2 regions of the Paracoccus sp. J55 genome follow, and region 1 is predicted to be linked to the other one. Evidence: riboswitches for the same ligand, from Rfam matches in the RefSeq annotation. Region 1 holds a riboswitch; the other holds the start of a gene.

Region 1 (5,759 bases):
CCGCCGAGGTGCAGGCGCGCGAGGCGCTGACCCATGCGGCGAAACGCGCGGTGGCGGCGCAGATGACCTCGGGGCTGGCGCATGACTTCGGCAACCTGCTGACCATCATCCTGGGCCTGCAGGGCCGGCTGGCGCGCGCCGGCCTGCCGCCGGAACAGGCCGAGGACGTGCAGGCGACGCTGGCCGCCGCCCGTCGCGGGGTGCGGCTGCTCGACGGCATCTCGGCGCTGACCGGACGGCGCGAGCACCAGCCGCAGCCGGTCGATCTGCGCGCCATGCTGGACGATCTGGCGGCGATGACCCGGCCGACGCTGGGCGCGGAGGTCGCGCTCGACACCCGCATCGGCGAGCTGCCGGCGCGGGTGATGCTGGACCCCGGCGCGCTGCAGGATGCGCTGCTGAACCTGATCCTGAACGCCCGCGACGCCATGCAGGGCCGGGGCCGGATCGCCGTCGAGGCTCGCCCCGCCGGGCGCTGGCTGGAGATCGCGGTGACCGATACCGGGCCCGGCTTCTCGGCCGAGGCGCTGGCACGGGCGACCGAGCCCTTCTTCACCACCAAGGGCAGCCAGGGCACCGGCCTGGGCCTGTCGATGGTCTATGACCAGATCAAGCTGTCCGGCGGCACGCTGCGGCTGGGCAATGCCGAGAGCGGCGGCGCCCGGGTCACCATCCGCCTGCCGCTGCGCGCCGCGCACCCGCATCTGGTGCTGCTGGTCGAGGATGACGACGCCATCCGCGCCCATATCCGCGAGATGCTGACCGCCCAGGGCCATTCGGTGATCGAGGCCGGCTCGCTCTCCGAGGCGCGCGGGTTGACCGACCTTCCCGGCCTGACGCTGATCCTGTCGGACCTGCAGCTGGGCGACGGTTCGGGCGCCGATCTGCGCGGCCGCGGCCTGCCTCTGGTGCTGATGACGGCGCTGCCGCCGGGCGATCCGCGCAGATCGGGGCTTGACGGACCGGTCCTGACCAAGCCCTTTGGCGACACCGAACTGGCCGTGGCCATGGCAGAGACCGATGACTGACGCCCCCTTGATCGCCATCCTCGACGACGAACCCGAAATCCGCCGCCTGCTCTCCGCGGCGCTGGAGGAGGCGGGCTTCCGCACCTTAGGCTTCGCCCGCGCCACCGAATTCGAGGCGGCGCTGCGCCGTATCCAGCCCGATGCCTGCCTGATCGACCTGGGCCTGCCCGACCGCGACGGGCTGGCGCTGGTGCACCGGCTGGCCAGCGAATCCGGCGCGGCGATCATCATCATCTCGGGCCGGGCGCAGGTGCAGGACCGGGTGACGGGCCTTGAGCTGGGCGCCGACGACTACATCATCAAGCCCTTCGAGCCGGCCGAGGTCGTGGCCCGCATCCGCGCCCGGCTGCGCAGGCCCCAGCGCGAGACCGGCGCCGGCCGCCAGCAGATCCGCTTCGCCGGATGGTCCGCGGATTTCGACCGCTACACCCTGACTTCGCCCGAGGGCGCCGAGACCCCGATCTCCCATGCCGAGGCCGAGGTCCTGCGGCTGTTCCTCGACAATCCGCGCCGGCTGATCTCGCGCGCGCAGATGCTGGAGACGCTGGGCGGCACGGCGGGCGAAAGCTTCGACCGGGCGATGGACGTGCGCATCTCGCGCCTGCGCACCAAGCTGGGCGAGGACCCGAAGAACCCGCGGCTGATCAAGACGATCTACGGCGCGGGCTATATCTTTCTGGCCGAACTGGGCTAGATTGCCCCCATCCTCGCGGAGATTGCCATGCCCACCGTCTATGTCCTGAACGGCCCGAACCTGAACCTGCTGGGCCAGCGCCAGCCCGAGATCTATGGCAGCACCACGCTGGCTGACGTCGAGCGCGACTGCAAGGCGCTTGGGTCCGAGCTGGGGCTGGACATCGCCTTCCACCAGTCGAACCACGAGGGCGCGATCATCGACCTGATCCACGAGGCCCGGCGGTCGGCCCAGGCCATCGTCATCAACCCGGCCGCCTTCACCCATACCTCGGTGGCGATCCTCGATGCGCTGAACGCCTTCGACGGGCCGGTGATCGAGGTGCATATCTCGAATGTCCACAAGCGCGAGAGCTTCCGCCACCATTCCTATGTCAGCCTGCGCGCCGAGGGCGTGATCGCCGGTTTCGGGGTCAATGGCTACCTGCTGGCGCTGCGCCATGTGGCGAAGCTGGTGGGATAGGGGGGCGGTAGGGGTGAGCCCATTTCTGACGCTCGGAGCACCCCATCGAACCGCAATAGTATCTAGGTGCGTGCAATCTGCTAGACGGAAACGCGATGACGTTTGAGGACCGCATTCGTTCCCTGACAATGCCGCGCCGCGGTGCATATCCGCGTCCTTGGATGACCGATACGGATCCCGATCAGGTCAAGGTCCTGATCGTCGGGGCCAGTTCGGCAAAAACCTTTCATTGCGCTGACGTGGGAACCCACGATCAGTTTCTGGACGCGCTATGGAATCGCAATGGTCGATCCTGCAGGGAGATGTATGATGCGGCCACCACCAAACCGTCAAAGACACGACCCAACTTAGCCCGGCTCTCCAAGATGCTGGCCGAACGCGGGCTAACCTCAATGCAGACGAACATTTCTTGCGCCAGTGCGCGCTATGATGCTGATCTTTCGGATGAAGACCGCGCTCATGGCACCGAAATATTCAAGGCCGTGCTCGAACACGTGCCGTGGCGCGCAATGATCGTCTACGGTGTCGGCGCGTCCAAACAGTTTGGTCGCGCTTTTGGCATGGCAATGCCGCAGGTGCCGTCGCCAGATTCCGCGCCCGTGCAGGTGAGCTTCCGAGAGCGGACGGTGTTTATATCGCCGACGCTAGCGCCGCCGAGATACCGCACTTCCGTTTGGCCGTATCTGGAGCGGGTGGTGGGGATCATCGCAAGCACCGTTTTGTAGTCACACCGATATCGATCATTTAACAGCAGCTTTCCGCAAAGCAGACCTGCTACCTGCCGGCCCTCTTCAAATCACCCCGCGCCGCGCCAGGTCCCGGCCCAGCGCCTCGGCGCCGGTAAAGTGAATCCCGTCCATGCCCAGCGCGCGGGCGCCCTCGACATTGGCCGGGCTGTCGTCGACGAAGATGCAGTCCCCGGGCCGCAGCCCGTTGCGGTCCATCAGCAGCCGGAAGATCGCCGGGTCGGGTTTCAGCACGCCGACCTGGCCCGAGACCAGGATATCGGCGAAGATCGCACCCAGGCGGGGATGCAGCTCCAGCGCATGCGGCCAGGTCTCGGCCGACCAGTTGGTCAGCGCATAAAGCGGCACGTCTCGGGCCAGCAGCGCCTCGGCCACCACCCAGCTGCCGGGCACGGTCTTTTCGATGGTGACGGGAAAGGCCGCCAGATAGCCCGCCAGGTGCCGCGCCTCGTCGCCATGCTCGGCGCGGGCGGCGGCCAGCCCCTCGGCAAAGCTGCGCCCGCCGTCCTGCATCCGGTTCCAGCCGGGAAAGTCGATGCGGGCCATCCAGGCCTCGGCCTCGGTCCGGCTGGTGAAGACATCCGCAAAGGCCAGGACCGGATCCCAGTCGATCAGCACCCCGCCCAGGTCGAAGATCACGCTTTTCATCGCATCCTTCCCTTTCCACCGGGCCCAGATCGGCCGGAATTCCGGGCGGTGTAAAGCCCGAAACCGCCGCAGGCCGCCCGCCATCTTGCCCGGCCAGGCGGACAGATGCGTGACACCCCGCGACGGACCGGCGGCGCTCGGCCCTTGCAAAGCGGGACGCCGGGGCCTAGTGTCGCGCGAAAGACTCATACACTTGGGGAGCCCCGCACGGGGCTGAGAGGTGCCGGGCACCGACCCATCGAACCTGATCCGGGTCATGCCGGCGTAGGGAAGGGTAGAGTGATGCGGCCCCGCAATTCCCGGTCCGCCACCCATCCGCCCCACGTCCCCATGCCCGGCCAAAACGAAAGGCGGGCCATGTCGGGATTGCAGCCCCATCCCATCGCGCTGACCATCGCCGGCTCGGACAGCGGCGGCGGCGCCGGGATCCAGGCCGACCTGAAAAGCTTCTCGGCCCTCGGGGTCTATGGCGCCTCTGTGATCACGGCGATCACCGCGCAGAACACCCGCACCGTCGCTGCGGTCGAGCCGGTCAGCCCCGCCATGGTCGCGGCGCAGATCGACGCGGTTTTCGGCGATCTCGAGGTGCGCGCGGTCAAGATCGGCATGGTCGGCGGCGCAGATGTGATCACAGTCGTCGCCGACCGGCTGGCGGCGCTGCTGGCGGACAATCCGGTGCCGGTGGTGCTGGACCCGGTGATGGTGGCGAAATCCGGCGACGCGCTTCTGCCGGACGATGCCGTCTCGGCGCTGCGCGAGCAACTGATCCCGCTGGCGACGGTGCTGACCCCGAACCTGCCCGAGGCGGCGCGGCTTCTGGGTCGCCCCGCCGCCGCGACGCCCGAGGAAATGCGAGAGCAGGGCGAGGCGCTGCGCGCCCTGGGCGCCGACCATGTGCTGATGAAGGGCGGCCATGCCAGCGAGGACGCCTGTACCGACCTTCTGGTCGGGCCGCAGCCGCTGGTCCTGACGGCCCCGCGCCAGCAGACGCCCAACACCCACGGCACCGGCTGCTCGCTGTCCTCGGCCATCGCGGCGGGGCTGGCCCAGGGCATGGCGGTGCCCGATGCCGTGACCCGCGCCCATGGCTGGCTGCAAGGCGCCATCGCCGCCGCCGATGAGCTGGCGGTGGGGCTGGGCCACGGCCCGGTGCATCATTTCCACGCGCTCTGGAGACGGACATGACCGCGATCACCATCCTGGGCGCCGGGGTGATGGGGCTGTGCATCGCCACCGAACTGGCGGCGCGCGGCACTCTGCCCCGGATCATCGACCCGGCCGGCAAGCCCGGCGCGCAGGCCTGCAGCTGGCGCGCCGGCGGCATGCTGGCGCCCTATTGCGAGGCCGAAAGCGCCGAGCCGGCGGTGCTGCGCCTCGGCCTTGACGCCGCCGACTGGTGGCAGGCGAATGGCGCCGAGGTCATCCGGCGCGGCACGCTGGTCCTCGCCCCCTCACGGGACCGGGCGGAACTCGACCGCTTCGCCCGGCTGACCCAGGCGCATCAGCCGGTGAGTGCCGAGGAGATCGCGGCGCTGGAGCCGGAACTGTCCGGGCGCTTCCCGCGCGGGCTGCATTTCGCCACCGAGGCGCATCTGAACCCGCGCGCCGCGCTGCTGGCCCTGCGCGACCGGCTGGAGGCGCAGGGCGTCGCCATCGAGACCGAGGGCACGCCCGCCGGCCTGATCGTCGATGCGCGCGGGCTGGCGGCCCGCGACCAGCTTCCCGACCTGCGCGGCGTGCGCGGCGAAATGCTGGTGATCCGCTGCCCGGAAGTGACGCTGACCCGCACCATCCGCCTGCTGCATCCGCGCATCCCCCTGTATCTCGTGCCGCGCGGCGAGGGCGTCTACATGATCGGCGCCACGATGCTGGAAACCGGCGGCAAGTATCGCGTCACCGCGCGCTCGGCCGTCGAGATGCTGTCGGCCGCCTATGCCCTGCATCCCGGCTTCGCCGAGGCCGAGATCCTGGAGCTTGGCTCGGATGCGCGGCCCGCCTTTCCCGACAACCTGCCCCGCCTGCGCCGGCGCGGCGGCACGCTTTACGCAAACGGCCTTTACCGCCACGGCTATCTTCTGGCCCCCGCCGTGGCCCGCATGGCCGCCGATTACCTTCTCGAGGGCCGGAAACCGGAGTTCATGGATGAAGATCACCCTTAACGGAGAGGCGCGCGACCTGACC
Region 2 (5,759 bases), on a different contig from region 1:
CACCGCCATGCGCTCGATCAGCGCCTGATGGGCGCGCGGCAGGGCGCGGGCGGCCAGTTCCGGCTCGATCAGCCCGCGCAGCGCCGCCAGTTCCTCGATGCGCTCGACCGAAAGCTCCGGCGTGGTGATCCGCCCCGAGGAGGAGAGCGACAGCGCCCCCTCGGCCACCAGGCGCCGCACCGCCTCGCGCGCCGGGGTCATCGAGACGCGATGCTCGGCGGCGATGCCGCGCAGGGTCAGGGCCAGGCCGGGCGGCAGTTCGCCCAGCATGATGCGCTGGCGCAGGTTGCGATAAAGCCGCTCATGGGCGGAACTTTCCGAGGAACGCGAAGCAGTCATGCGCCAGCTGTGATCACAAAACCGGGCGCCGTCAAGTCCGCACGTCAGAGGCGGAACCGCCAGGCCAGCAGCTCATGGCCGTGCCTGCGCAGCCAGGCGCGGTGGCGCGCGTAATCCGGCATCAGCCGCCCGGTCGCGGCCCAGAAGGCCGGCGAATGGTCCATATGCGCCAGATGCGCCACCTCATGCGCCGCGACATAGTCCAGCACCTCGGGCGGCGCCATGGCGAGGCGCCACGAGAACATCAGCCGTCCGTCATGGGTGCAGCTGCCCCAGCGCGAGCGCGTGTCGCGCAGCGCCAGCGCCCGGAAGCCGCGCCCCAGCGCCGCCGCGTAGCGGTCGCAGGCCGCGACCAGCCGGGCCTGCGCCAGATGCTTCAGCCAGGCCTCGACCACCACGCCGGCCGGCCGGGCCTGCGGCACCAGCAGCGCCTCGTCGGTCAGCTCGACCCGGCGCGTGCCTGCCGGAGTGATGCGGCGCAGCCGGCCCTCGACCGGCAGCAGCGCGCCATGCTCGGCAAGCTGCAGCGCCGGCATTTCGGCCCGGGTGCGGCGCAGCCACTCGGCCCGCGACTCGGCAAAGGCGCGGCCGTCCGAAAGGCTGGTGCGGCTGGGCAGGGTCAGCACCACCTCGCCCCCCGCCCGCGCCACGCGCAGCGTCATGCGCCGCGCCCGGGCCGAGCGCCGCAGCGTCACCGGAATGTCGCCTCCGACCAGAATCCTGTCCATCATGTCCCGCATCTTGCGATGGTCCGCCTGTTGCCCCATCTTTCCCCTGCACCGCCACCCGCCCGCAAGGGGAAAAGGCTTTGACAGCCCCGCGCGGCTATGGCAGGGGACAGCGGATTTACCTGAACGCGGCAGAAAAAGAGAATACCATGCCCAAAGAGGAATGGGGCACGAAACGCCTTTGCCCCCATTGCGCCACGCGCTTCTACGACCTGAGAAACGACCCGATGACCTGCCCCGCCTGCGGCGCAGAATTCACGCTGGAAAGCCTGACCAACGGCCGCTCGCGCTCGCTGATCTCGGAAAAGACCGCGGCGCGGGAAGAAGACCAGACCGATCTGGTCGATGACGAGGATCTGGACGACGACGCCGATACCGGCGATCTGGACGACGATCTGCTGGACGACGACGATGACGGCGACATGTCGCTGGACGACATCGCCGACGTGCCCGAGAGCGACGACGAATAAGCCCTCGTCCCGACTGGTCCAGGCCCCGGAACGCGACCCGCGGCCGGGGCCTTTCCTTTGGCGGCCGAAGATGCGGATCATCGACAGACAGGCCATGCGCGCCATCCTGCTGACCCCGGACGACCGGGTGCTGCTGATGCGCGTCGATTACGGCACCGGCGACTGGTGGATCACCCCCGGCGGCGGCGCCGAGCCCGGCGAGACCGCCGAGCAGACCCTGCGCCGCGAACTGGCCGAGGAACTGGGCTTCGCCCTGCCCGCGCTTGGCCCGCTGGTCTGGCGCCGCCGCGTCGCGATGACGCTGCGGCAGCGACGCTGGCGGCAGTCCGAGGACTATTTCCTGATCGAGACCCAGGATTTCGTGCCGGTGATCCGGAACGCGCCCGAGGCCGGCGCCATCCGCGAATTCCGCTGGTGGAGCCTGCCCGAGATGCGCCATACCGGCGAGCGGCTGGCGCCGGCCGCGCTGCCGCGCATCGTGCTGGACTATCGCGCGAACGGGCCGCCCGGCAGCCCGCCCGAGATCGAGATCGTCGAGGATTGACCGTCAGGCCGCGTAGACCTCGTCGAAAAACGCCCGTTCCAGCGTGACGGCGCGCCGGAAGAAGTCGCGCGCCTGATCCGCCGCTCCGGGCCCGGCCCGGTCGAACTCCTCGCGCAGGAAGCCGACGAAATCCCGGAAGAAGGCATTATCGTGCAGTGTGATCCATTCGGCATGGACGAAACGCTCGGGCAGCGGCTGCGGCGCGCGGCTGGCCCAATCGAGGTAAAGCCCCTCGGCCACGTTCAACACCGCCAACACGGCGGGATAGCTGCGCGTCGCCGCCGCCTCGCGCATCAGCGCCTGGAACCCCGCGGTGGGCGCGCTGTCGGGGGTGGCGGCGCGATCCGCCTCGTCCACGCCGAGCGCCGCGAAGGCGCGCAGGAAATAGTCGTTCTCCTCGCCCGAGACCATGCCGGCGAAACGCCCGAAGCGCAGCCGCGATTCGAAGCGGTCGGCCGAGGCGATGGCCGCGCCCAGAAGCGTCAGGAAGGCGTCGAGAAAGCGGTGATCCTGCATCAGGTAGCGCGCCATCGCCGCATCCGCGATGCTGCCGGCGAACAGCTCGCGTACGAAGCGGTGCTCGACGGCGGCGGTCCAGTCCGCGGCGCATTCCCGGCGCAGGGTTTCGAAAAAGCTCTCGGTCATCGGGGCCCTCATGGCTTGGGGCGAGACCGGGTTGCAGTTCGGCCTCGCGGTGAGGCCGGCAAAAGACAGGCGCATCCTTCCCATCCCTTCGCCGGCATGATCCGGATCAGGTTCGAAGGGTCACCGCGCCGCCCGTCGTCGGGTCGATCGAGGCCAGCGGTCTCTCAGCCCCTTGCCGGGACTCCCCTTGGTGGCGCCAGACTAGCGCGCGGCGCGGCGGCTGTCACGGCCTGCCCACAAGATCGTGAGCCGCGAAATCCGGAACCGGCCGGCTGCGGCGCGGCATTGCGTCTTGCAGCCGGGGGCGAGATGTTATCTCGTTGCCGCAGGGCGGGCGCTACCCGCCCGCAGTCAGGACCGGGACCATGACGACGGGCGAAATGCCGAAACCCACGACCGCGACAGAACTGAACGATCCCGCCGCCTCGCGGCAAAGCCCGAAACAGGTCGGCCTGCGCCTGCACCGGCCGCCGCTTCTGACCAATATCTCGGCCGCGCGCTGGCTGCTGCTGGCCATCGTGGCGGCCTCGATCTATTTCTTCCACGGCTTCCTGGTGCCGGTGCTGGCGGCCATGGTGATCGCGCTGGCCAGCTGGCCCCTGCGCGAGCGCGCCGCCCGCCAGCTGAACCTGGGCCGCACCGGGGCGGCGACGGTGCTGGTGCTGGTGCTGGTCTGCTTCCTGCTGATCCCCATCGCCATGGCGCTGATCTATGCCTTCCGCGAGCTGCGCGACTGGATCAACTGGGCGATCGTGGTCAACAGCTCGGGCGCGCCGACGCCGGGCTGGATGGTCGAGCTGCCGCAGGTCGGCGACTGGCTGGACGAGAACTGGCAGACCTATATCGGCCGGCCCGGCGGCATCAGCGAGATCGTGCAGCTGGTCAGCGGCTCGAATATCGGGGCGATCTATCGCGGCGCGGTGACGGCGGGGACGCTGGCCTTCCATCTGGCGCTGACCTTGCTGTTCATGCTGATTACCCTGTTCGTGCTGTATCGCGACGGCGACAAGATCGTGGCGCAGATCGACCAGGTCGGCCGCCGCATCCTGCCCGACCGCTGGAGCAGGCTGTCGCGCGTCGTGCCCGCGACGATCAGCTCGACCGTGACGGGCATGACCCTGATCGCCATCGGCGAGGGGGTGATCCTGGGCGTGGCCTATTGGCTGGCCGGCGTGCCCTCGCCGGTGACCTTCGGGGTGATCACCGGCTTCATGGCGCTGATCCCGGGCGGCGCGCCGCTGTCCTTCACCCTGGTCTCGGCCTATCTGGTGGCCAGCGGCTCGCCCGTCGAGGGGGCGGCGCTGTTCGTCTGGGGCACCTGCGAGCTGTTCGTGGTGGACAAGACCATCCGCCCGGTTCTGGTCGGCGGCCCGGTCAAGCTGCCGTTCCTGCCGACCTTTTTCGGCCTGATCGGCGGGGTCAAGACCATGGGCATCGTCGGGCTGTTCGTCGGCCCGGTGCTGATGGCGCTGCTGGTCTCGATCTGGCGGGAATGGCAGCGCGAGCTTGCCGAAGAAGAGCAGCGGCAGGACAGCAAGCTGATCGGCCTGGAGTGACCGGGGCCTGACCGGCCCCCGGCGCAAGAACGGCGGAACATGGAAAAAGGCGGGGCGCAGATGCGTCCCGCCTTTCCTGTTGCGGCCGGGCTTCCGTCGGCGCCGGCGTCCGGATCAATCCGCCGGAAGCGGCGCCGGAGGCACCACGGGATCCTCCTGCGGCGGCGCGGCCAGCGATTCCGGCAGCGGCGTCAGCGTCACGCCGGCACCGGCGCCCAGCGGCTCGCCCTCGCGATTGGTCTCGGTCGGGGCGACGGCCTCGCCGGGTGCGATCGCGCCCGAGCTCTCGGCCTCGGCTTCGTCCTCGTCCGCGGCGGGGGTCGAGGCCGGCCGGGGCACCGGCACCGGATTGGCCCGGTCGGCCCCGTCGTTGCGCAGGTAGTCGAAGAACTCGCCCTGCGGCTGGATCACCAGCGAGCTGTTCTCGCCCCGCAGCGCCCGCTCATAGGAGGTCATCGAGCGGGTGAAGGCAAAGAACTCGGGGTCGCGGCCGAAGGCATCGGCGTAGATGGCGTTGCGGCGGGCATCGGCTTCGCCGCGCACCACCTCGGCGCGCTTCCGCGCCTCGGAGGTCAGCTCGACCACGGTGCGGTCGGCGGCGGCGCGGACGCGCTGCGCGGCCTCGCCACCGCGGGCGATCTCGTCGGCGGCCTCGCGCTCGCGCTCGGCACGCATCCGGGCATAGGTCGCGGTCAGGTTCTGCTCGGGCAGGTCGGTGCGGGTCAGGCGCACGTCGATGACGCGGATGCCCAGGTCGCGGGCATCGTCGCGCGACAGGTCGCGGATGCGATTCATCAGCGGCGTCCGGTCGTCCGACAGCACCGTGGTCGAGGGCACCGAGCCCAGCACCTGCCGGATCGCATTGGTCACGATCGGCTCAAGCCGGCGCTGCGCGAATTCGATGCCGCCCGCACCCACCGCGCGGCGGAACTGCACCACGTCGGTGATCTGCCAGCGCGCGAAGGCATCGACCACCAGACGGCGGTCGTCCAGCGGCGTGACCTCCATCGGCGGGGTCGGCAGGCCGAGGATGCGGGCGTCGTATTTCACCACATTGTCGAGGAAGGGCACCTTGACGCCCAGGCCCGGCTCCTCGCGCACGTCGACCACTTCGCCGAAGCGCAGGACGAGCGCCTTTTCACGCACATCGACGATATAGAGCGAGGAGATGACCAGGACCGCCACCACGACCAGGAAGGGCAGCGCCAGAAGCGAGATTGCACGGTTCATCACTGGTTCCCCCCGCTGGTGTTGCCCGAATTGGCGTTGCCCGTATTGCGGTTGCCGGAAGCCGGCGCCCCGCTGCGCAACTGATCCAGCGGCAGATAGGGCACCACGCCCGGCCCCGCCTCGCCGTCGAGGATGACCTTGTTCACCCCGCCCAGAACCTTCTCCATCGTTTCCAGATACATCCGCCGGCGCGTCACCTCCGGCGCCTTCACATATTCGTCATAGACCGAGTTGAAGCGCGCGGCCT

What was found. A riboswitch is a leader RNA that binds a small molecule or an ion and turns the genes downstream of it on or off. The one in region 1 is predicted to bind thiamine pyrophosphate.
Region 2: it holds a riboswitch for thiamine pyrophosphate, as region 1 does, so the genes downstream of both, PARJ55_RS0101030 (TenA family protein) here and thiD (bifunctional hydroxymethylpyrimidine kinase/phosphomethylpyrimidine kinase) in region 1, are expected to answer to the same signal.

The regions. Positions count from the first base shown of each region.
Region 1 is NZ_AZVA01000002.1:344,497-350,255, reverse strand. Features, by position in the region: gene PARJ55_RS0103800 (PAS-domain containing protein) at 1-1,028, shown strand, start outside; gene PARJ55_RS0103795 (response regulator transcription factor) at 1,021-1,722, shown strand; gene aroQ (type II 3-dehydroquinate dehydratase) at 1,750-2,184, shown strand; gene PARJ55_RS23840 (hypothetical protein) at 2,280-2,909, shown strand; gene PARJ55_RS0103780 (HAD family phosphatase) at 2,976-3,578, opposite strand; TPP riboswitch at 3,763-3,866, shown strand; gene thiD (bifunctional hydroxymethylpyrimidine kinase/phosphomethylpyrimidine kinase) at 3,936-4,763, shown strand; gene PARJ55_RS0103770 (FAD-dependent oxidoreductase) at 4,760-5,737, shown strand; gene thiS (sulfur carrier protein ThiS) at 5,721-5,759, shown strand, end outside.
Region 2 is NZ_AZVA01000001.1:207,022-212,780, forward strand. Features, by position in the region: gene PARJ55_RS0101010 (GntR family transcriptional regulator) at 1-339, opposite strand, end outside; gene PARJ55_RS0101015 (M48 family metallopeptidase) at 384-1,067, opposite strand; gene PARJ55_RS0101020 (FYDLN acid domain-containing protein) at 1,217-1,537, shown strand; gene PARJ55_RS0101025 (NUDIX hydrolase) at 1,608-2,081, shown strand; gene PARJ55_RS0101030 (TenA family protein) at 2,085-2,726, opposite strand; TPP riboswitch at 2,793-2,924, opposite strand; gene PARJ55_RS0101035 (AI-2E family transporter) at 3,092-4,282, shown strand; gene hflC (protease modulator HflC) at 4,397-5,512, opposite strand; gene hflK (FtsH protease activity modulator HflK) at 5,512-5,759, opposite strand, start outside.